DNA from 3 places in the Solibacillus sp. FSL W8-0372 genome. Region 2 is predicted to be linked to each of the others. Evidence: riboswitches for the same ligand, from Rfam matches in the RefSeq annotation. Region 2 holds a riboswitch; each other region holds the start of a gene.
What was found. Region 2 has a riboswitch for preQ1 ahead of queD (6-carboxytetrahydropterin synthase QueD). Riboswitches for the same ligand answer to the same signal wherever they lie in the genome.

Region 1: linked by a shared signal. The riboswitch ahead of MKY13_RS02335 (QueT transporter family protein) and the one ahead of queD (6-carboxytetrahydropterin synthase QueD) in region 2 are both predicted to bind preQ1.
Region 3: linked by a shared signal. The riboswitch ahead of queF (preQ(1) synthase) and the one ahead of queD (6-carboxytetrahydropterin synthase QueD) in region 2 are both predicted to bind preQ1.

Annotation. Positions count from the first base shown of each region.
Region 1 is NZ_CP150204.1:462,501-467,135, reverse strand. It holds gene MKY13_RS02350 (ABC transporter ATP-binding protein) at 1-713, opposite strand, end outside; gene MKY13_RS02345 (ABC transporter permease) at 706-1,746, opposite strand; gene MKY13_RS02340 (ABC transporter substrate-binding protein) at 1,942-2,958, opposite strand; PreQ1 riboswitch class I at 3,251-3,295, shown strand; gene MKY13_RS02335 (QueT transporter family protein) at 3,302-3,787, shown strand; T-box leader at 3,958-4,165, shown strand; gene MKY13_RS02330 (metal ABC transporter ATP-binding protein) at 4,226-4,635, shown strand, end outside.
Region 2 is NZ_CP150204.1:3,863,507-3,879,809, reverse strand. It holds gene MKY13_RS19825 (sodium:solute symporter family protein) at 1-652, shown strand, start outside; gene MKY13_RS19820 (DUF4230 domain-containing protein) at 1,218-1,961, shown strand; gene MKY13_RS19815 (OFA family MFS transporter) at 2,285-3,559, shown strand; gene MKY13_RS19810 (S8 family serine peptidase) at 3,621-7,403, opposite strand; gene MKY13_RS19805 (amidohydrolase) at 7,997-9,187, opposite strand; gene MKY13_RS19800 (small-conductance mechanosensitive channel) at 9,184-9,888, opposite strand; gene MKY13_RS19795 (DUF5058 family protein) at 9,907-10,617, opposite strand; gene MKY13_RS19790 (helix-turn-helix domain-containing protein) at 10,761-12,605, shown strand; PreQ1 riboswitch class I at 12,901-12,947, shown strand; gene queD (6-carboxytetrahydropterin synthase QueD) at 13,073-13,546, shown strand; gene queE (7-carboxy-7-deazaguanine synthase QueE) at 13,539-14,267, shown strand; gene MKY13_RS19775 (hypothetical protein) at 14,395-14,976, opposite strand; gene MKY13_RS19770 (organic hydroperoxide resistance protein) at 15,168-15,590, shown strand; gene MKY13_RS19765 (glycosyltransferase) at 16,078-16,303, shown strand, end outside.
Region 3 is NZ_CP150204.1:186,533-191,167, forward strand. It holds gene MKY13_RS00905 (trimeric intracellular cation channel family protein) at 1-668, opposite strand, end outside; gene MKY13_RS00910 (DUF2294 domain-containing protein) at 938-1,282, shown strand; PreQ1 riboswitch class I at 1,369-1,415, shown strand; gene queF (preQ(1) synthase) at 1,537-2,037, shown strand; gene queC (7-cyano-7-deazaguanine synthase QueC) at 2,150-2,818, shown strand; gene MKY13_RS00925 (VUT family protein) at 2,818-3,381, shown strand; gene MKY13_RS00930 (general stress protein) at 3,721-4,170, opposite strand; gene MKY13_RS00935 (general stress protein) at 4,212-4,635, opposite strand, start outside.

The DNA of each region.
Region 1 (4,635 bases), 520 kb from region 2:
GCCGGTTTTCGGTCTTCCCCTACCTCCAGGATAATCTGCCCTTTGTCCATCATAATTAAGCGATTACCTAAATCCAACGCCTGCTGCATATTATGCGTAACCATCAGCGTTGTCAGCTTACTTTCCTCCACCAATTCTTTCGTCAGCTTTGTAATAAGCTCTGCACGTGATGGGTCCAGTGCTGCTGTATGTTCATCGAGCAGCAAAATGGAAGGCTTCGTAAAGGTCGCCATTAATAGACTTAATGCTTGGCGTTCACCACCTGATAATAGACCTACCTTTGCATTTAGGCGATTTTCCAAATTCAGGTGTAATTTTTCTAATGAGGATTTGAAAAATTCACGGCGTTTTTTATCTACACCGAATCGAAGTGTGCGTTTGGCATTTCTTGAATAGGCAATCGCCAAATTTTCTTCAATCGTCATTGTAGGTGCTGTACCAGCCATTGGATCCTGGAACACACGGCCAATATGTACCGCCCGCTTATGTTCAGGTAAACGTGTTAAATCATTGCCATTAATAATGACAGATCCAAAGTCGGGTGTTAGGGCACCGGAAATCATATTCATCATTGTCGATTTCCCTGCACCGTTACTTCCAATTATGGTAACAAAATCACCAGGCGCTAAGTGCAAATTAATATTATCCAATGCAATTTTCTCATCGGGTGTTCCTTCGTTAAACACTTTATTGATACTATCCAATTTAAGCAAGGCCATTCCCTCCCTGCTCAACTTTTAAATTTGCCTTTTGTAGTGCCATTCGTTCTTCCAAACGTTTTGCCTTACGTTTCTTTTCTTTATACTTGTTAACGATTTGCGGAATTACTAATGCCAAAATAACGATAAATGCTGTAATTAATTTCATATCACCTGAATCCAGCCATTTTACACGCAACGCTAAAGCGTAAATCATACGGTAAATTATTGCCCCGGCAATAACAGCGAAGGTTACACGGACAATCGACTTCGTACCGAAAATTGCTTCCCCGATAATAACAGAGGCCAATCCGACAACAATCATCCCGATACCTAATCCAACATCCGCAAATTTTGTATATTGCGCAATTAATGCTCCTGACAGTGCAACCATACCGTTTGAAATACCTAACCCTAAAATAACTAATGAATCAGTATTTGCCGAAAAACTGCGAATCATCCGTTTGTTGTCCCCTGTAGCACGAATCGCCAAACCGACTTCCGTTTTTAAGAACCAGTCAACGATAAGCTTAATAATAATCGTCACAACGAGCATAAAGGCTAAAATACCCCAAGTTGTTGGCACCGTTGCCAGACCCATTGACTTTAAGGCATTTGAGATGACTGAATCAATGCCTAAACTTGCCCAAAAATTACCGAACACTGTAAAAATTGTTTCTGAATTTAACAGTGGGATATTTGGTCTTGTTACACCCGTATCGGAGCTTAATCCCATAATGCGAAGATTAATAGAATAAAGCGCGATCATCATTAAAATCCCTGCAAGCAGCGGATTGATTTTCCCTTTAGTGTGTAAAATTCCTGTCATACATCCAGCAATAAATCCAGCAACTGTTGCGACCAATGTTGCGAGTATCGGATTATAGCCAAGTACAATCATCATTGCGGCCGTACCTGCACCCGTTACAAAGCTTCCATCAACCGTTAAATCCGGAAAATCCAGCACTCGGAATGTTAAATAAACACCCAGTGCCATAATTGCATAGATGATTCCTTGCTCTACCGACCCAAACAAAGCTGTAAACATCTCGAATCATCTCCTATAATTTTTATCCATTGAACCTTTAGAGCTTATGAGCACCCATTAAAAAGTAGTTAAACGTTAATTCGCGCTAGGACCTTCTAGAATATTAGCCTTGATCTCATTACGATGACTTTAGGCAGACCTTCCTTAAGGGCACAAGCGCGAATATTTATTCCTGGCTATTTACCAGCATTCAAATTATTGTACTTCTGCTTCCCACTCAGGTTTAACTTCTAAGCCTAAATTTTCTGCAGTTTCTTTATTGATGACTAATTTTAAGTTTGCTGGGTATGCTGCCGGAATTTCAGAAGGAGATTTCCCTTCCAATAAAATTTGAGCTGCCATTTGCCCTGCTTCATAACCGATATCGTAGTAATTGAAACCGTATGCTGCTAATCCACCACGTGCTACAGAATCCAACTCACCAACGATTAATGGTAATTTGTTTGCATTTGCTACATCGATAACTGATTCTAATGCATTTACAACTGTGTTATCTGTAATGATGTAATACGCTTCTACTTTACCTAATAATGATTCTGTTGCTTGTTTTACTTCCGCTGATGTTGAAGCAGATGCTTCTACAATTGTAATACCTTCTTTTGCTGCTAATTCTTTAGCAGTTGAAATTTGGGCTACTGAATTTTGCTCTCCAGCGTTATAAACCATCCCTACATTTTTTACACCAAGTTCTTTTAAAAATGCCATTGTTTTTGGCATTGTCTCCGGATGTAAATCAATTGTTCCAGTAACGTTTGCCCCTGGAGTTGCCATTGATTCGATTAATTCCGCACCTACCGCATCGGTTACCGATGTGAAGATAATTGGAATATCAGCAGTTGCACCTTTTGCCGCTTGGGCAGATGGTGTTGAGTTTGCAAAAATCAAATCTACATTATCGCTTACTAATTGTTGTGCGATTGACATGTTAGCACTGTTATCTCCATTAGCTGATTTATCCACATACTCTGCTTTAATCCCTGCGTCTTCAATCGCCTTTTTGAATCCTTCTTTTGCAGCATCTAATGATGGGTGCTCTACGATTTGAGTTGTTCCGATTTTAAATGTTTTTGCTTCATCAGTTTGTGCAGACTCTGTTCCTCCGTCACTAGCTGTAGCATTAGTAGCAGTATCTTTCTCTTCTCCACCGCATGCTGCTAAAAGTAAAAGAAGCCCAAATACTAAAAAGGAAAGCTTCGTTAATTTACGTGTCATATAATTTATCCCCCTATTATTCTCTGTCACTTTAAAGCGACGAACTTCATTTGGATGAAGTGTGAATTAAAATTATATTACCTCTTCATTTTCAGATAGTCAATAAGATTTAGAATGTTCAGATATTAAATTAATTCACTACATATCTCTTCATGATAATTTCGCGCTTTAAACCACTGAATTATATATGCATTATTCATAATTTTATCATTTGTCAATTTATTGAACTTTGAAGGGGATTTAGTTCTATAATTCTTTACTTTCTTTTTCAATATTGCTATGATTGCAGTTGCTTTGCGTGGTTCGTAACCATCCCACGTTAAAAAACTAGGAGGAATTTAATATGAAAGTAAAGTTTCTTGCAACGAGTGCAATTATTGCAGCATTATATATTGCAATTACTATGCTAGTTGCCCCGATTAGTTTTGGACAAGTACAGTTCCGTATTGCCGAAATATTTAATCATCTAATCGCCTTCAACCCTCGTTTTATGTTAGGTGTTGTATTGGGTGTATTTTTTTCAAATTTCCTTATGTCATCGGTCGGTCCAATTGACCTAATTTTTGGCGTAGGACATACTATTCTTACACTTGGGATTTTTATTTTCATCTGTAAGTTTGTAAAAAACATTTGGGCACGTTTAGTTATTAATACGACACTCTTTACGTTTACAATGTTTATCATTGCGGCACAGCTTAACCTAGTGTTGGACTTTCCGTTTTGGGAGACATGGTTATTTGTAGCATTTGGGGAGTTTGTAGTTTTAGCGGTTGGTGCACCTATTATGTACACTTTAAATAAACGACTTGATTTCAAAAAATTGATCTAACATATATCGTTTCACCCACTGGTCATTAGCCGGTGGGTTTTTTGTTAAGTTTTTTTAGAATTGTTTGACATTTTTATTTTCAGTGTTAGAATAAGCATATTCAAAATATTACATTACGGTAGCAGGTTGCGGGAGCGCGACCACCGTTTCAGTTGAGAAGAGTTTAGTTGAGTAAATTGTTGAATAAGAAGAGTAGCATTTTCCATTTTGTGCAGAGAGCGTATGGTTGGTGAAAATACGTCAAAAGGTAAATGTGAATGGGCCTTATGAAAGCTGCCGGCATTAGTCGGCGGACGGTACCCTGCCGTTATCAGGTTTAAGTGGAGGCTATTTTATAGCTTCAATCGAGGTGGCAACGCGGTGCAGATCGTCCTCAGCAAAAGTTTATTCTTTTGCTGGGGACTTTTTTTATTCCCAAAATTAAAAGGAGTGTGTCGAATGGCAATTCAACAACGTTTTCGTACATCAATGAAAAAAGTGAACGGTGATCTACTGACACCAATCTCCATTTTCCAACGTTTAAAGGGCGAACGAAAATTTCTTTTAGAAAGCTCATCCAAATATGAGGGTAATGGACGCTACTCCTTCATCGGCGTCAATCCAAGAAAAACCTATAGCGGCAACGGACAGCAGCTTATTGATAAATCGCATCTATCCAATAGAGAGTACACATATGACGGTGAGCTTATTCAATTGATTAAACAAGTAATGCCGCGCATATCATCACATACCGAATATCCTTTTACGGGCGGGGGGATCGGCTATATTCATGCATTGCAAAAACCATTGCCTGAACTGCAGTTTCATGTTTACGATACACTCGTTATTTTCGATCATTTAACAGACGA
Region 2 (16,303 bases):
ACTTAAAATCGCTAATGACATTGTCGTAATGGCTACCCCTGAAATCGCAAATCTAGGTGTATTTGTTATTGGATTAGTGGCTGCAGGTGCAATGGCGGCTGCGTTATCTACTGCTGGTGGCTTGATGATCTCAATTTCTTCGTCTTTTGCACATGATATTTATTATCGTATCATCAATCCTCAAGCCTCTGAACAAAAACGTTTACTTGTAGGTCGTATTTCTATTGTCGTTGCAACATTACTAGCTGGAATTATTGCATTAAATCCACCTGGTGCCATTACACAAATTGTCGCATGGGCATTTGCGCTTGCTACCGGCACTTTCTTCCCAGCACTTGTATTGGGCGTCTGGTGGAAACGAGCGAATGCAAAAGGAACTATGGCTGGTATGCTTGTCGGTTTAACTGTGACACTTGTTTACATTTTTAGTGCGAAGTATGGCGGATTTACGATATTAGGAATTATCGATACAGGTGCGGGTGTTTTCGGAGCAATAGCTGCCTTCGCTACTAATATCATTGTGTCACTCTCAACGCGTCCACCTTCACAAGAACTTCAGGATGCGGTTATAAACCTACGTTATCCTGAACAAATGACGTATAAAGACGGTGAAGTTTATTTAAATGACGGCTCAATAAAAGATGTAAATTAAGTGGGGGAATTATTCCACTTACAGAATGACTAAACTAAAAAGATGCCAAAACGTTGTTAAATAGACGTTTTGGCATCTTTTTATTCCTCATTAAAGGATAGGATGGCCTCTACCTTATGGCTGAGAAAACTAGAAGCATCGTATTGTCATGCAAGTGTTCCTTTAATTAAATTACACAATTTACTTAAGTAAAATCCTTTTCTAAAGGAAACAAAAAAGGCAGCATCTCACAAGGAGATGCTGCGGTAGAATTCTTTGTTCCTGAAGAACTCTAATGGGTTTGGCACCCAATAATGCTGATTTCGCAATCTTAAATTACCATTATTCGATGTCAACAAGTATTAGTGTTTTTCTACTTATTCAATATAGCATAGTTATCAGTGAAATCTTAAATAATTATGTATTCTGTGTATAAACTTATTAGTGAAAACAGTAGTTTGTTTTAATGAAATGTAAGAAATGTTTCTTCTAGAATTTCGATGGTTTATATAGAATAACTTGCCAAATTTTATAATTTCCCCTACTTTAAAAATAGGATTCTATTAAACATCATAGGGAGGATGACATGAGTAAAAAAGACGAAGCATTAACACAAATTGAGCGGATATTAAAGGAACTAAAAGAGGGCGAAGAAGAAAGTGCAGCTACTGCCGTTGTTGGACAAAGTAGGAGAAGTACCAATATTTCAGGAGCATTATTGAAGGTGCTATTTAAATTTTGGGGATTAAAATTTATTTTAATAGTATTGCTTCTCGTCGGCCTCGTATCTGGAGGTGCTTGGTTATACTTTGGAAGTACATTTAAAAGCGAAAGTACTGTATTTGTAGAACAAGTCCAAGAATTAGCCACGCTTGCAACGGCTGAAGCCCATGTAACTGTAACTATTGAGGAAGCAGACAATAAGCTGTTCGGTAATAACATTGCAGTTAATTTCCCAGGTACAAAGAGGGAGCTGTTATTAATTGTTCCTGCTACAGTTATTGCAGGAGTAGATCTTAAAGGTATCACTTCAGACGATATAAAGGTGAATGATGATAAAAAAGAGTTAGAAATTATTCTACCAAAGGCAACGCTTATACATGATCCAGCAATCCAAATGGATCATGTTAAAACTTTTTCTGACGAGGGAATATTCCGTGGGGAAGTGAAATGGAATGAAGGATTTGACTTAGCAGCAATAGCTCAGAAAGATATTAAAGATAAGGCTATTGAAATAGGCTTATTACAATCAGCAGAAAAAAGCGCGGAGAAAGTTCTCAAGGGGTTCTTTAGCAACCTAGGCTATACGGTGAAAGTAACGTTTAAATAAAATGGTGATTTTTAAAATCAAAATAACCAGTTTTTCTAACAGTCTAATGATATTCATTAGGCTGTTTTTTATTTTGGAATATAAAAATGTATTTAGCCTAACTTTTCTAATTTTTCTTAAAAAATATTTTAATATAACAATTACTATTCATTTATTTGTAAAGATGTTATATAATCATTTTATTAATTTTCGTAAATAACCAATATAAAACCTGAAAATAAATATTAATAACGATATTTTTAATTAAAAAAACGAAAATAATTTAATATTTTGTTTATAATGTTCGTGTTTTTAGGTTAATAGGATAACGAAGGAGTTTTATTGTGGGAAAGTTTGAAAATAAGTGGATTCGTGCTGTAATTCCAGCTTTGTTGATTCACTGTAGTATCGGTACTGTTTACTGTTGGTCATTGTTCAAGGCAGATATTGCCTCTTACATTGGAAATTCTGTCGGTGAAGTGGAATGGGCATTCAGTATAGCCATTTTTGTTCTGGGAATGTCTGCGGCCTTTGGCGGGAAATTTGTTGAAAAAGATATTCATAAGTCGTCATTGCTTGCGGCCATATTTTTTGTTGTGGGGATGGCAGCAACAGGTTTCTTTATTTATCAAAAGTCGTTACTAGGTATTTATATTTCTTATGGAGTGATTATGGGGATTGGGCTTGGAATCGGGTATTTAACACCAGTAAAAACACTGATGCTTTGGTTTAAAGAGCAAAAAGGTTTAGCGACGGGTCTTGCTGTTGCCGGCTTTGGTTTAGCAAAAGTCATTGCTAGTCCGTTAATGGAAAAGTTACTTGGTGAAAGAAATAATGAAGGAATTTTAGTGAATCCAACAAATATCTATACAATGTTTTACGTTTTGGCTGGAATCTATTTAGTAATGATGGTTATTGGACACTTAATATTAAAGAAACCACCAGGATTCGAAGAGGAAAGTATACAAATGCAAAGCTTTAGCTATAAAAAAGTATTAACGAATAAAACGTTTATCGGTATTTGGTTGATGTTCTATATTAATATTACATGTGGCTTAGCATTAATTTCACAAGAAAAAGGGATATTAGCATTCATTGGATTTGGAGCAATTGGTTTAGTTAGTTCATTAACAGCTATTTTTAATGCAGGTGGGCGAATTGCATTTTCTGCATGGGGGGATCGTTTAAAAGATCGTAACTCCATCTATAAAATTATATTCATTTCTTCCATTGGCATAATTTTATGTACGGTTGTGTTTGATGGCATTAATAATTCTATGGCAATTCTTATTATTGCTTTACTTTGTATTGTAAATGCAGGTTACGGTGGTGGGTTCTCATCTTTACCACCACTGTTATCCGACCGCTTTGGTTTAGACAGTATTTCAACTGTGCATGGCTTAGCTTTATCAGCTTGGGCATTTGCAGGATTGTCAGGGAACCAGTTAAGTGCATTTATTCTGGTAAAGACACAATCCTATGACATGGTATTATACGTAATTATGGCTTTGTTCACGCTTGCGACTTTAATTAGTATTTTCGTTGTGAAGCCTGAAAAAGTAAACTTGGAAAATGATGAGTTTAATAAGAAAGAAGAAATAGTAGTAGGTTTAAGATAAATATAAAAGTAAAAAGAGAAATTGCACTGTGCAATTTCTCTTTTTGTTTAACTAAAATTAATTATAGCTCAGACTCGGTAACTTCATTATTGTGCTTAGGACCATTGCCGTTACCGTTACCGTTACCATTACCGTTACCATTACCATTGCCGTTACCGTTACCGTTACCGTTACCGTTACCGTTACCGTTGCCGTTGCCGTTACCATTACCATTACCATTGCCATTGCCGTTACCAGGCTTAACAACAGTAACATCGAATGTCAGTGTATGTTCACCATAAGTTACTGTAACAGATGTAGTACCTTGGCCTTTACCTTTTACAGTACCGGCTTTTACAGTAGCAATCTTGTCATTTTGAACTTTGTAATTCGCTAGCTTTGTAACATCTTTTTCTGTTGTTTCACCGTTTAAAGTAGTTACTTCAGTAATCGTAACGTTTACTTCTTTACCGATGTTCGTTTCAACGTGAGTTTGGTTAATTTCCAGTGTTACGACTGGTACCTCTACAACAGGTGCTGTAACTGTAACATTTACAGTTACTTCGTTTTCACCGTATGCAACAGTAATTGTTGTCGTACCTTCTCCTACTGCAGTTACTAATCCATTGACTACTGTTGCTACATTTTCATCTGCAACAACATAAGTAGCTTTTGAGGTTACATCTTCTTCTGTTGCATCACCTTCAGCAGGTGTTGATGTTTCTGTTACTGCAAGCTGTGCCGTTTCGCCAGCTGTTAAGCTTAGTTCAGTAGGGTTAACAGAAAGTGTTTTTACCGGTTCAACGATTTCATTTTCAAAGATAATCGCTTCGCCAACATTTCCCGCAGCATCATTAATTACCACTGTTACAGCGTTCGTGTCTGCTGTTACCGGGAATGTGAAGCTACCGTCTTGATTTAAGTTGAAAGCAACCGGAGCTTGTACTTCACCCTTTACAGTCGCAACATATGAAGCTTTTAATTTATCATTTAAATTGTAATCTAAACCGTATAAATATAATTCTTCATTATAGACAATATACTTATCTGTTACTTGTCCTGTAACGATACCTTCAGCTACTGTACCTGTAATTTCCGGTTTAGTTGTTTTCACGACAATTGGTCCAACATAATCCGAAACTACTCCTGTAGCGGCAAGACCTGTGAAATCAATTGTATATAGACCATCTGGAATCGTTGTTGCAGGTGCACTGCCCCATGGCTTATACTGACCGCCAACATTCAGTGTATATGAACCTTTTCCAAGTGAAGTACCTGAATGAAGATAACCAATATACCCATCTCCATATTCTCCGCCTTCCGGATTCATAATATCCCAAAGCTCAATATAGTTCGTTGTTACATCTCCAGTTAATGTGAATGAAAGTACCGCTGAGTCTTTCACACCATCACCGTTAAATGATAAGTCTGTTTCCGTAATTTTAAAATCTTTAATTTCTGTTGTTGCTGCACTACCGAAGTCAGCCGCGAATGGCAATGAAGCTTCTGTAGCGCCACCGTTAATGTGGATAAAACCTAAGATTTCAGAGCCATTTGGTGCCACAGCTTGAGAAGCAGTTAAGGTTATATTTAAAAGCTGCTCACCAGCTAAATTAAATGTCGGCTGATCTACTGTAATCGTTGCATCACCGAAAGTTTTCGTTACATCAACGGAAACATTATAATTACCGCCATTACCTTTAATATCTTTTACTAAAACTTGTTTCGTTACAGAAATATTGCCATCTTTTAGTGATTGAGGACCGAAAGTAACAGTACCTTTCAGATTTTCAACAACAGCACCTGTACCATCTAAAATAGCTTCATCAAGTGCATATGCAAGAATTTCTGGATGAGCCGCTGCATAAGCATTTACACGCCCCGCACCTTGAGAAAACACATCATATTTTGCTTTATCTAAAACTTTTGCTGTATTGGAAAGCGCTACTTTTACATCAAAAGCGCTCCAATTCGGATTTGCTTGCTTCACTAATGCAGCAATACCTGCAATGTGCGGTGTTGCCATAGAAGTTCCTGTTTTACGAGCATAAGCTTCCGTATAATCTGCATCAGGGAAGTCTGCTTTGTACATAGGAATTGTTGACATAATATTTGTTCCAGGCGCCGTTACATCTGGTTTAATGTCAAAGTTTGGAGTAGATGGCCCACGGGAACTTGAAGAGTTTACATCATCTCCAGCTGTCGTTGTGGAAGCAAATTTTCCAAAGCTTACTTTTCCAATTCCGCCAGCTAATGCAGCGCGGATTGCAGCACCATCCGTTACGGACATATCAAATGTTGGAAGGAACTCAAATGAATCACCAAGGAAAGTTCCTGAAATGTCTGGTGCATTCGATCCACCGGCAAAGTTATGAATAATTGTTGCAACGGCACCATTGGCCTTTGCATTTGCAATTTTATCAACGAATGCAATATTGCCTCGAGAAATTAAGGCTACTTTACCTTCTACATCAATTCCTTCAAAATCTTTAACTTCTCCGTTTCCTGGAATCGCAACTAAGTCGAATTCACCTGGAAGCTGTGTTGCTAAATCTTTGCCAAAAGTTGTTCCCATTAATGGAAGCTGTTTTGTTAATTTGTAATCACCAACTGTGATATTAACTTCTCCGTTATACATTTTTTCTGGATTTGTTGTGTTACCAACAGCAATCCCTAAACGAGCAGTTGCTGGTGTTCCCATTGTTCCACGATTTGGACCAGAGTTACCTGTTGCAATGACTCCGATTGTTCCCGCTATCATTGCGTTGTTAATCGCGAATGAACCAGCATCGGTTTCAGAGTTAGCTCCGCCACCAAGTGAAAGATTGATAATATCCATTTCTTCTAAAACGGCAGTTTCGATAGCTTTTACAATACCTGATGTAGAACCACTACCATATGCTCCAAGAACTCGATAAGCATAAAGGTCTATTTTTGGAGCAATTCCTTTGATGCCAAACTCGTTAGCTCCGATTGCTGCAATTGTCCCGGCAACATGTGTACCGTGAGAAGTATAGAATGAACTACCGTTTGCATTAAATTCAGGTGTCCCAGCTGGGCGCTCTGAAGGTAAAGTTTCCGACGCATCGTCATCTGCACGAGGTTTATTGTAAGTTGAAGAGTGAGGAATAAAGTTTTTACCACCTTTATAAATTCCGGCAAATTCCGGGTGATCTGCATCAATACCCGTATCTAGTACTGCTACTTTAACTCCTTGTCCTTCTATACCTTCGTTCCATAGCTGTTCGATGCCAAGGAAGGAATTACTTGTATTCATATAAGCTTCTAATGTTTCTTCCTTAATAAGCTCCGATGATTTCATGTTTTGATCTTCTGATGCATAAACCGTCGCATCAGGCTCAATTAGTGTGATCCCGTCTACTGAAAGCAGTTTCGGAAGATCATTTGCTTTAATAGTTGCTGCGAAACCGTTTAAAACCGTATCAAACGTATACCCTTGAGTCATCTGTACGTTTTTGACAGCTAACTCTTTTTTAACTTTTGCTTGCTGGGCTTTTACATTTGAACGAACTTCATTTGCTCTAGCATTGGAGAATTTTTTGCCTTTAACTTGGCTCATCCCTTGCTCTAGTGCAACAGGCTTTTCAGATAAATGAACAATAACTGCAATATCCTGATTGCCCGATACATTTTGTAAGCTTTCGTGAAGAGTTGGACCATCTTTAGACAAGCTTAGCTGTTCAGCAATAGCCGCCTTTAGTTGAATCGTGCTTTCACTTTGATTATTCTGCTTGAATGATTTTAGTTCTTCAGCATTCACACTCGAGAATGGCAACAATAAAGAAAGCACCATAACGAAGGCTAGAACACTACTAAAGAACTTCGTAAACTTAAACTTACTCAAATCTCATTTCCCCTTCACCTTTAATTTTCATACTTTTCAGTTTAGTATGACATTTCCAATTTATCACAGGGAAACCAATTCGAATATCGAAATTTTTAAATATTCTAAAATATTGATAATTAGTATCAGATATTCAAAAATATGTTAAATCTATCTACCTATAAAATTAATGTGAAACTAGAACTTTTAAAGTATACTCTCTTAAATTACTAAGTCTTATGTAAGCAGAACGAATTGCAATCTTGTTAAATTCACCCTTACCAGTTTATATAAATATAGTTTTAGTTTTTAAAATGAGGCTGGGACATAAGTAGAAATTTCTTTGTGAAAGGGAAATACTCTTATTAAGAATTGATATTATATGAATTGATTGGAGTGAAGGGGCGACTCTTGGGGAAAAGCAAAATTTATTTTGCGACGAGTAACCGCAGGAGCACCGACGCCTGAGACGATCGTGTAAGGCCGTGCCCCCGGAAAGCGTCCCCGTAACGGAAATCAATTCTGGGAGAAGCAGAAAAATATCCATTTTCTCTTTAGGAAAATGGATATTTTTCGTTTTGTCCCAGGCTCATTTAATAGGTAGGATTCTTATTTTATTTTAAGCAATATGTAGCAATCACTTCAGCGCCAGCTTTGGCTGCAACTAATAATGCACGTTCATCAATATCAAACTTTGGATGGTGATTCATATAAGGGACATCTAAATACGTCGGTTGGCAGCCAATATAATAAAAAGTGGACGGCTTTGCAAGTGCATAATAGGCAAAATCCTCAGAGCCTGAAAATAAAGGTGCTTCTTCAATAGAGATGATTTCTTCCTGTTCCGAAGCTTTTAATGTTTTGACGACAAAGCTAGTCAGATCTTCATCGTTTACTAAAGGTGGATAATCCTTTTCATAAGTGAGTGCACAAGTAACACCAAACTGCACTTCTAAACCATTTGCTAAACGCTTAATTTCCTGTTCAATTGTAGTTTGAACATCGTCATTCATATAACGCACATCACCTTCAAGGGTTACGGCATCTTTAATAACGTTAAATGTACCTTTCCCATCAAAGGAGCCGATTGTAACGACACCCATATCATACGGGTTTAACCGTCTACTAATAACTGTTTGTACGGTCGTTACAAAATTTGAGGCTGCAACAATTGCATCATTAGCTAAGTGGGGGGAAGAACCATGCCCTCCAGTCCCATGAACAACCAACTTGAAAAATGAGCGACCGGCCATTGCGGCGCCAGCTCGGTACCCAATGTGACCCACTTTAAATGTTGGGAATAAGTGCGCCCCGACAATGACTTCACAATCATCCAGCAAACCTGAAGCCATCATACTTTTAGCACCACCAGGAGGCTTTTCCTCTGCATGCTGATGAATAATTTTAACTGTTCCTTGCAATTCATCTTTTAATTGGATGAGACAGTCCGCTAAAATGAGCAAATACGCGGTATGTCCATCATGACCGCAAGCATGCATGACACCGGGGTTTTTCGATTTAAACGGTACATCTGTTTCTTCTTCAATTGGCAAAGCATCAAAATCTGCACGGATTCCGATGACAGGACCGGGATGGCGACCTTGAATTTCTACTATGATTCCGTAGCCATTGCCGACATTGCGATGAATTGTTACACCTTTATTTTCATAGAAATCCGCGATATACTGTGCTGTTTGCTGTTCTTCGAAGGATAGCTCCGGGTTTTCATGTAGATGACGACGGATCGCAATCATCTCATCATTCCGTGCTGTCAACATATCCATTAACTGTTGTTTTATCGTCATGATGCTTGTCCACCTGCTTTCATTTTTTCAAGAATAACGGCAAAGATTACTGTTCCTGTAATACAAATAAATGTTTGGAATGATGGTGGAACAGGGCCAAGTGCAGCAAAAATTCCTAACCCAATTGCTCCAATCCCCCAAACAGGTTTTTTTAAGGCAAACTGTGCAAGTACTCCCCCAAATATAGCCGGCAATACAAAGTTGAAGGAGTCGCGAATTGCCTCTGGCAGCGCATTAATTAAGTAAGAACCACCTAATATAACCGCAATAAGCATTGTTGTATTCACAATGGAAGCGGCAGAAATCGCTAACGTTGCTGTTACTTCACCTTTGCGTGTACCTGGCTCTGCTTTCACGATAGTCTGTGCAATAGAAGCGCTCGGTAAGCACATATTACCGATGTTACCTGTTAGAAAAGCTAAATATGTTCCAGATACTCCTAAAATAGGGTAATAGCTAATTGGCTCAACAAACCATACGATGGCTACAACAGCCCCATAACTTAAAAATCCTGTTAAGATGACGGACCAACCAGGATGATACCCTAAACCAAATGATAAATAGAGGGGAACGGCAATCGTACAAATGATGACAGCCCAAATCGTAAGGCGACCCCAGAAATGTGCTTGACTATGAAACGTTGTAAAATTTTCCTCGCTTTTTGAAACTGTAGGTGTTGTATGACGCTCTAAAACAACCATTTTAATCATCTCCTTCATTTAAATTAAGAAATAACCGACGCCCATACCGATTAAAATAACCAATCCTAGCGACCACTCTCGCAGCCAATTTTGATTGAAACGTTGGGCTGCCCACATAATCACCGGCATTATAATTAAAGCAATAAAGAAAATAATCGTTTCATTCATCCCTTTTGCAATTTGACCACCACCAAAATAACCGAAAGCGCCGATCATCGCTGCAGTAGAAACGACACTTAGCCATTTTGCTCGATTACCACCACCGCTCGTTAATTTATTTTGAAGTCGGCCAAGTGATTTTGTGAATAATGCTGTAACAAGCAACCAGCCCATGCCACCTAAACACATTGTCCAAACAGCTGCTGTAAAGGCTTGTGCTGAGAAGCTTTTATCACCTAACTCTTCACCAGCTGCTTCTGCTCCTAGACTTGCTCCCACTGTTTCAATTGGTGCTGATCCAACAATACCGATTCGCATCATTGTCGTAGGTTCACCAATTAAAGTAATTAAAGAAATGGCAACGATAATTATGGCAAACGACGGCCCTAGCGAACTAATTGCACCTGTTCGAATAATTGAAGTTACTTCCTGGTTAGTTAAACCGACTTCTGGGGCAACTCGTTTCGAAATACGTATAAATACAATGGCTTGGAAAATCACGATTATTACAACGATTAATGCCAAAAGCCATAAAATCGGGTGACCCATAATTTCTGATGCTAAGTACATAAAAACCCGCCCTTTTAATTGACTAACAATTCAGTTTTCAATACTATACTTTGTTTTCTTATTGCTAAACAATGTGTAATCCTCTATATTTGAAATTGAAAATATAGAATATTCAATATATTTATAGGGGAGGGGAAATGTCTATGTCAGATGGACAAGAAACAATTTTGCGTCAATTAACACTTTCCAATAAACAGTTATCTATCCTCGTAGAAAGTATTCGTACGATTACTTCTAAGCTTCAAATCGATGAAGTATTACATACAATCATGCGCTATGCACTTAATGTTGTTCCTGAAGCGGATGCAGGCTATTTGATGCTTTTTGATAATCATAAACAATGCCTCATTCCAAAAACTTATATCCATTTCCCGCCATCAATTGAACAATTTCAAACAAAGCCAAATGAAGCCATCACTGGTCGCGTATTTGCGACAGGAATGGGTGAGTTTTTTAACAGTAATGAAGAAATCATGGCTGCTATGTATCATCAAAATGTAAGCCCCCATAATTTACGGACAATTTTAAAGAGTGAACATGTTCCGCAGGCAGCACTTTGTGTACCGATAACTGTTGATGTTAAGCCAATTGGTGTCATGATTATTCACCAACTTCAAAAGAAAAGAGATCTCACACAAGAAGATCTATTATTTTTTCAAGCATTTGCAGATCAGGTAGGGGTAGCAATTCAAAAAGCTCAGTATTATGAAAAGATGATTGAAAAAGTAAAAGAAGCGCATGAATTATCCCTAGCATTAGAGACAAAACATACCCTTCTTAAACAACGCTATGATGTACATGCTTCCTTAAATCAATTGCTTTTACAAAATGAACCAATATCGGTCATTTTAAAAGAGCTACAAAAATTAACCCAACTACCGATTGGCTTTTATGATGCCTCTGATGATGTATTTTTGGAGGACAGCTTCTCTATTCCTTACCACACTAAATCAAAAATAAAGAAACAGTTATTTTTAAAGCTAAAACCTTTTGAGTACAGGCTAAAAAACAAACGAAGCTATATAATTTATCCGCTCTATAATTTAGACATTTGTTTAGGGAGTATGATAATTGAACAGAAAGGAAGCATCTCCTACAAAGATCAACAAACATTGGAGCAGGGGGCAAATATTTTAATACTACAAATATTACGTAACAAAAATGTCCAAGAGCTTCATAACAAACGCATCCATGAAACATTTCAACAATTTATAGATGCACCGAATCAAAAATCAGTTGCCTCTACGGCATATCATCTAGATTTAGATGTCCAAGACTATTACCGTTTATGTATTTTCGAATTTCAACAGAAAGCAAACATGCTGTCAATTGAGCAATCCTTAAAACAGTTTATATCTTTGCTAAAAGAACAATTTTCAAGTGAACGTACATTAATTTTTTATGAAAAAAATAAAATAACTTTTTTAATTGGGAGTCCTTTATCAGCAACACTTACCTCGTTAAATGAAACATTACAGTTGCTTCAAAGAAAGTGGCAAATACAACATAAACCACTTTTTCGGAGTGCAATCAGTAAACAACATAAATCACTTTATAACATTACTGCTTTTTATGAGGAAGCGCTTCAAACATTGCGCTTTTTACGTGTACGCGATGAATGGACGGTTACGAGCTATGAGAAAATAGGTCTTAACCAGTTGATCTTACAAGTTCCACCGCGTGACTTGGCAAATTTCATTCAAGATCAAATCGGTGAGTTACTTGCTCAAGCAAATAAAAATCACCTCTACGAAACATTATTAGCTTATTTCAAATTTAACCGTTCTATTCAGCAAACTGCGCAGCATTTGCATATTCATGCGAATACTCTTTACCAGCGCTTGAATCGTATTGAACAAATTTTAAATATCTCGCTGCAAAAACAGGAGGACACCCTTAAAATACAGCTATCTTGTTACTTGCAGGAGAATTATTTAACGCATAGAAAAAAAGTTACTCAGTGGAATGAAGAGGAGGAGTATTTTTGATAAAAACAGAGGGGCTGCTTCTATCGCAGCATTATGCAATACTTGCATTTGGTTATTGAAATCATTTAGAAAAGTTTGAAATGTCTCCATAAATCGCTACCTTCCTCAATAAAGTATCCTGCAATTTTTACAATATTAATAATTCAGTAAAGATATGCTAACACCTTTAAAAGTAAAATAAATTATTGGTAAGTATGGTTTTAAAATACTATTTAATGTTTTTTATGGAATAATAAATTTGAAATTTCCTAATACTTTATATAGAATGTCCTTATAAAAGAATGCCCGGAATTGAACGGGAGAGGTTCATAGCTTATACCCTCTATAAAAAACTATGGAAACATGACAACTTGCCATGTCCATAAAGGACGTGGCTTTTTCTGTTTTTACATATGTTTTAATAGAATGAATCATAGTGCCTCTCTTGAAATGTGTCGGGAAGATTTTCAGGGAGGAGTTTTTATTACATGACTAATTTTAGAATTGTTGAGAAGCTACAAAAAATTGATGAAGATATCCAGAGCAATCAATTAAAATATCATTCAAAACGTGTTCTCATTAGCAAAGAATTTACGTTTGATGCTGCTCACCATTTACACAACTATGAGGGCAAATGTAAAAACTTACATGGTCATACGTATCGCGCAGTCTTAGGATTGAGTGGTTATACCGATGAACGAGGAATTGTAATTGATTTTGGTGACATCAAGGAGATTTGGAAACAAAAAATAGAGATTTATTTAGATCACCACTATTTAAATGAGACTCTGCCACCGATGAATACGACTGCAGAAAATATTGTTGTCTGGATTTTTGAAAAGTTGAATGAAGCCTTGCTTGATGAACATCGACTTCAAGGGGCACGAGTAGAATTTATTAAGCTATATGAAACTCCAACAAGCTATGCCGAAGCAAGAAGGGAGTGGATGGAAATTGAGTAAAGTACCGGTTTTAGAGATTTTTGGTCCGACGATACAAGGAGAAGGAATGGTGGTTGGTCAGAAGACTATGTTTGTACGCACAGCTGGCTGTGATTATTCTTGTTCCTGGTGTGACTCATCTTTTACATGGGATGGCAGTGGCAAACACCTTATTGTTCAAATGACAGCAGAAGAGATTTGGTCAGAGTTAAAACGCCTTGGGGGAAATGGCTTTTCATTTGTCACAATTTCAGGAGGAAACCCTGCACTTCTGCGCAATCTGGAATCGCTTGTTAAAGTTTTAAAAGAGAATAATATAAAGATTGGCGTTGAGACACAGGGAAGCAAGTGGCAAGATTGGTTGTATGAAGTAGATGAATTAACAATTTCACCTAAGCCCCCTAGTTCCGGCATGAAGACCGACTTTTCTATGCTCTCTTATATTTTGGAAAAGCTTAGAGATAGAAGCAACAATCAGAGTATCTCTCTTAAAATTGTGGTCTTTAATGAAGAAGATTATGCCTATGCTAAACAAGTACACCTTCAATTTCCGAGTACTCCTTTTTATCTTCAGGTTGGAAATGATGATATTACATCTAATAATACATCAGAATTGGTTGAGCATTTATTGGAAAAATACGAACAGTTAATCGATAAAGTAATGATGGATACAGAATTAAAAAATGTGAAGGTATTACCCCAGCTGCATACACTTATCTGGGGAAATAAAAGAGGTGTCTAGCAAAAAAAGAGCTCGATCATACCGAGCTCTTATTGCTATAAATTAATCATAATTAAATGATGATTTTGAGGGTCTTTTCTTTAGCTGCATTTTTTTATGTGTCGTGGCTCTTCTAATATTCCTGTAGTCACGGTTTTTCTTTTTCTTGTTTTTTACTTTCCTCATATTTCTTCATATACTCTTGATATTCTTTCTCTACATCTGAAGTTGCTGGAAGAAAGGGTTCTTTACTTGAATCGATACGTTTCCCATACCTAATCATTTGATAAATAATCATACCGTTATTAGGCTTGCCGTTAAACGTAACCATTGGGACTATATCAAATAGTACATAATAAAAGGCATAAAAAACAAAGCGATCCCAAAATGTTTTGTATTCTTCTGCCCAGCCATTGGCAATTAAAAAGTTGATTGTAAGACCTAAGAAGAGATTAATTAGTATAGGACCTGAATAAATACAAATATAGGAAAACTTGCTTTCATATTTCAACTCATCATACGAAAACCAACTATAAATATGATAGTTTTTACGAATATCGAACATCCCAAGTTTCATAAATCTTGGTCCAGATCCGATTGTTAATCTTGGTTCTTTTACACCAAAAAGCCAACTTACAATTATATAGCCCATTTCCCGAAGAAATACAACAACAGGCAATATAATAAATGCAGAAATGATAAGTGAGATAAGGTCAGATATTCCGAACATAATATTCTATACCCTCCCTATAAATACTTATATGTTGTTACCCCTCACTAATTTTCCAAAACATAAGCAAGCGCTCTCTTTTAATCACTCCTGATTCAACAATCCATAAATAAAAGAAATAATAAATGCATGAAAAAAGAAAAAGAGGGTAGAGATACGTTGTAATCATAATGGAGAGGTGTTGAAGTGTAATGTCTGAAAAATTATTTACTTCTACTGCTACTGCATCAGGGGGTAGAGAAGGGAAAGTACAATCTGAAGATGGAGTAATCCATTTCGATACAGCGATGCCAGGTACACCACGTGCAAAGAAGATTGAAAATGCAACAAATCCGGAACAATTATTTGCCGCTGGGTATGCCGCTTGTTTTGATAGTGCTCTCCAATCAACAGCAAGTAAAGCCCGTATCAAGTTTACCTCTGAAGTGACAGCTAATGTTAGTCTGTTAAAGGACGAACAGGATCAAGGTTTTAAACTTGGCGTTGTTTTACAAGTAAAAGGGACAGGTATTGAGCGTGAAAAATTAGAAGAGCTTGTATATAAAGCACATGAAGTATGTCCTTATTCAAAAGCCACTAGAAAGAATATTGAGGTAACGCTGGAAGTTATTTAAAATTAGTTAGCTATTCTGTTAAAGCTATGCTCAGAATAGCTTTTTTTAATTCTAAAATCCTTTTACTTTTCTTAAAAAAATTCTCTAAATAATCGGTTCTCCTTACCCTATTACTTAATGATTTTTAAGATCAAATTTACGCTTTTAATAATTTTATGTGAATATTTAGTTTAATGCTGTGTAATTTAGGGAATAGGATAATTGACTCTAAATTTCTGACAAATGTTCCTAATAAATAGAGGGGCGCTTTTTTAGGTGTGGAAAAAACGGTTAAACGTAAAACATATTCTATTAGAGTACTTGCTAGATAGGGTTAGGATACTTTTGTACAAAAGTAGGAATCAAGCGAAGCTTAAAGAATGGAAATCAGCCTAGCTAAAAACAGTATTCTTATGAAAGTAACCGTCATTTCATTGAATAACAGCAAGACAGCAGTAAAGTATTACAGCTCGGATTTGCTGCTTAAGAACGAAAGGATGCGATTCATTTGAAGCAAAAAATACTATTTATTTCTGATCATGGCGATCCTTTAATTCCGCTTGGAAGTAAACAGGCAGGCGGACAGAATAATTATGTGAAACATTTAGCATTGCAGCTTGATGAGCTTGGGTACAGTGTAGATATTGTTACCCATTGGAGCAATGAACAAAAGCCGGCTGTTGAACAGCTGGGAGAGCGTAGTAAAGTGTACAGATTTGCTGGAGGTCAAAAAG
Region 3 (4,635 bases), 240 kb from region 2:
TTTGATTTATCAAGTTTTAACTTTGAATTCGACTTCACGCTGCTATCAGTAAAGCTATCTTTCCTATTTTCCTCATAATGACAAGGCAGAGGAAGCCGCCACTTATAGTAAATGGCTAACAAACGTACGGCAACTACAATAACAACGATAAGTGTAAGTGCTAGAGGCGAGCTCCAGCCTAGCCAAATAGAGAGGGCACATAGAATCGTTAATATCGCGTGAATTTCTTCCTTCAACGCAAGTGGTTTTCGACCAGCGATCACATCCCGAATTACTCCACCGCCGACACCTGTAAATAGAGCCGCCAAAATCATCACGCCTAAATTATTGGAATAAATTTCACTTGCTAGCATGGCACCTTGAAGGGCAAAGGAAGCCAGCCCAATTGAATCGAAAAACATTCCCCACCTTCTCCAATGATCAATCCATTTTAGTGGAATTAATACGATGATAATTAATGTTATGAACACTGTTAAAATAGTGGATTGCTCCCACAGTTCAGTAGCAGGAATCCCTATAATTACATTGCGGATTAGCCCTCCTCCAAACGCTGTAATAAAACCTAAAGCAAATACACCTATAAATGAAAATCTCGCTTCAAGCGCGACAAATGCTCCCGTTGCTGCGTATGAAATAATCCCGATAAAATGAAGAACAATCCATGACATCTTTATATAACCTCCTTTAAAATACAAAAAACTCCACCACAAGACGTCTTTTAAAAAGACCTTGTAGTGGAGTAATAAATTAGCAATACCTACTAACGAATCAATCCATTTTATAAAAAGCAAATAGTATTCCAACAAAAAATTTTATTGGAATTCCATTTATTTCTTTTATTATACTATTTTGTTTTAAAAGAACAAGATAGAGAGAGAAGAGTTTATTTTTTTAAAAGTTATATTGTATAGTTTGAATAAACTAGGGGGGTGTACAAATGGGGAAGAAGGAGACTGTTTTTAATGAAATCGTACGAAAAGTACGTAAAGAGCTATATGGGAAAGGACCGGATAGAGTTTATACGCATTTCGTGGAGAATATGGCTGTCACGACGATGTACGGCATTTTGACACCTACTGAAAAATTTATTATTCAATCAGAAGAAGGAAAAAAGGTTATTCACAATGCGAGAACCCAAATGATTCAGGAAATTTATAAGCAACAGGTTCCCGAAGGATTGGAGGAGCTCGTCGATTCAAAACTGCTTCATTTATTTTCGGATATAAAAGTGGAAGAGGATATGGCAGTATCGGTTTTTATATTTGAAAAGCCAATAGTGTAGGATAGTAGGTACCATATTTTCAATTATTTCTTTACAATGGACTTTATTTCTAATAGAATGAGGAAAGATTAAAATACCTGAGTTGTTCAGGAGAGGTTCATAGCTGATACCCTCTATAAAAAACTATGGATACATGCATATTATGCCATGTCCATATCGGACGTGGCTTTTTTTATTGCATCCGGTAGTTTTTTATTGATGATACGCTTACCCCTCCTTTGGATACTTTGGTATGAATGAAGGAGGGGTTTTTCATGTCTAGTAGACACGAAAAAGATGGTTTAGAGGATTTAACGTTATTAGGAAATCAAAATGTAAAATATGCTTTTGAGTATGCACCAGAAGTGTTGGAGTCTGTTGATAATATGCATGTTGGCCGCGATTATTTTGTGAAATTCAATTGTCCGGAGTTTACGAGTCTTTGTCCGATTACACAGCAGCCGGACTTTGCGACGATGTATATTTCATATATTCCGGATCAAAAAATCGTGGAGAGTAAATCATTAAAATTATATTTATTTAGTTTCCGTAATCATGGCGATTTCCATGAAGACTGCGTGAATATTATTATGAACGATTTAATCAAGCTGTTAGACCCACGCTACATAGAAGTATGGGGTAAATTTACGCCGCGTGGAGGCATTTCAATTGATCCTTGGTGCAATTACGGTCGTCCGGGCACGAAATATGAGGAAATTGCCAACTACCGTTTAATGAACCATGATTTATATCCAGAAAAAATCGACAACCGTTAAAAATTAAATATACCTTGCAGGTGAAAGAGGTTATTAGCGACCCTCTATAAAAAACTAAGATTAAACAGCACATAATCTTAGTGCTGTTTTTTCGTTTAAAAGGAGCAAAAAGATGAAGGATGAAAAAGCACTCGTCGTATTTAGCGGCGGACAGGATAGTACAACATGTCTGTTTTGGGCATTGAAAAATTTCAAAGCAGTGGAAGTAGTAACATTTGATTACGGACAACGGCATGCATTGGAAATTGAATGCGCTAAAAAGATTGCCGAAGAACAGAATGTACGACACCATATTTTGAATATGGAGTTACTGAATCAGCTCGCACCAAATGCCTTAACACGTGATGATATTGCGGTTGAAGAAGGGGAAGAGGGCGGATTGCCATCAACCTTTGTACCAGGGCGCAATCTATTGTTTTTATCATTTGCTGGTGTATTGGCAAGCCAAATTGGCGCGAAGCATATTGTCACAGGTGTATGCGAAACGGATTTCAGCGGTTATCCGGACTGTCGCGATATCTTTATAAAATCGTTGAATGTGACATTGAATTTATCAATGGATAATTCCTTTGTAATTCATACACCGCTCATGTGGATTGATAAAGCCGAAACATGGGCATTAGCCGACGAGCTTGGCGCATTTGAGTATGTAAGAGAGAAAACACTCACTTGTTATAACGGCATTATCGCAGATGGATGCGGGGATTGCCCGGCATGTAAGCTGCGATTACAAGGGATGGAAACGTATTTACATTCGAAGGAAACAGGAGGGGTATTATGATAAGAATTTTATTTTATTTAGTATCTATTGTGACGGCAAACGTTGTCACAGCCCGTTTTGCCCCGCTTGAATTGGGCATGTTTATCATACCGATGGGTTCATTTTTAATTGGTGCGACATTTATTTTCCGGGATTTAGTGCAAAATAAATTTGGTCGTAAAAAAACATATGGGTTCATCTTACTGGCTTTAGTTTTATCTGCAACTGTATCGTTCTCATTAGGAGATACGTTAATTATTGTAGCTGCATCTGCACTATCCTTTTTAGTTGCTGAAACAGCCGATACAGAAATTTACACACGTTTAAAATTACCGATGGCGTGGCGTGTGTTCTATAGTGGAATTGTTGGAGGATTTTTGGATTCCATCGTGTTCGTTGTTGTGGGGCTAAGTCCTTTAGGAGCAGGTTTTATACCTTGGGCAGCCGTTCCAGCAGCAATTGTGGGGCAAATAATTGTGAAAACAGTAATGCAACTGGTAGGGGCTATGATTTTAAGTCAAGGGCTTGCTTATAACGATCGACGTCTAGCGAAAGCAGCTATAACAACAGTAAGTAAAGGTTAAGATTTTAACAAATGCCATTCATTATGAATAGGGGTGGCGTTTTTTTATAGTGGAATTCGGGTTTAGCTAGCATATGTAAAAAATAAGCGGAGAATTTCCCGTTATTTGCAGGATGCCCTTATTTTAAGGGGTAATAAGGGTGATTTTTCCGCTTATCCATAGAAAAAAATGATTTTTTCTTGTTTTGGAGGGTAATAAGCGGAATTCCTCCCTTTATTTTTCCGGTTTTTAAAGTTTTTTCCCAAATAAGCGGAATTTCTCCGTCTATTTTTTGTCTGAAGAAAAGGCTGGGCGGAAAGTCACTTGACCTCCAACACAGCCTTGTTTCAGTACATTTTTTTATACTAATGGACCTTTTGTATCCTCGTCCACAATGACTAAAATCTTGCCAGCTTTAAATTCCTCATCATAACGCTCTGCTTCCTCTGCGGAAATACCCATTCCTACAAAGGCACCTGCCAATCCGCCAATACTACCGCCAGCAGCTAATCCTGTTAGCCCTGTAGCGATTGGTCCAGCAGCTACGATAGGACCTACTCCTGGAATGGCCAGAGCTCCAAGTCCTAAAAGAATACCACCAATGCCACCTAAAGCCCCGCCAGTAGCTAGACCTGCAGCGGCACCGCCTGCAACATCAGCACCTGTCTCAGTAGAAACGTTATCTATATTAGTTTTGCTTTTACTAATAATTGAAATATCCTCCGAGCGGTAACCTTGTCTTTTTAAATCCTCGATTGCGGCGACTGCCTCTTGTTCTGTATCATAATATCCTACAGTATGCTTTGCCATATCTTTCATCCCCTCGGCTGTATATTTTCAGTAATAATTAATTATAAAATCGGGCCTCGTAAATCTTCGTCTACAATAACTAAAATTTTGCCGGATTCTACATAATCGCTATAACGATTTGCTTCATCTTCTGGAATCCCCATGCCAATAAGAGCTCCAGCTAAACCACCGACACCTGCACCAGCAGCTGCTCCTGTTAAACCGGCTACAATCGGACCTGCTGCCACGATTGGTCCAATTCCTGGTATTGCTAATGCGCCAAGTCCAGCAAGTACGCCGCCAACGCCGCCTACTACTCCGCCGGCAGCTGCTCCTGTAGCAGCTCCTTCTGCAACAGCACCTGTTTCATCTGAAATTGTATCTACATTTGAACTATTTTTACTTACAACTGAAATATCTTCTGAACGATAGCCTTGACGTTTTAAATCTTCAATTTTCATGATTGCCTCTTCTTCAGTATCATAA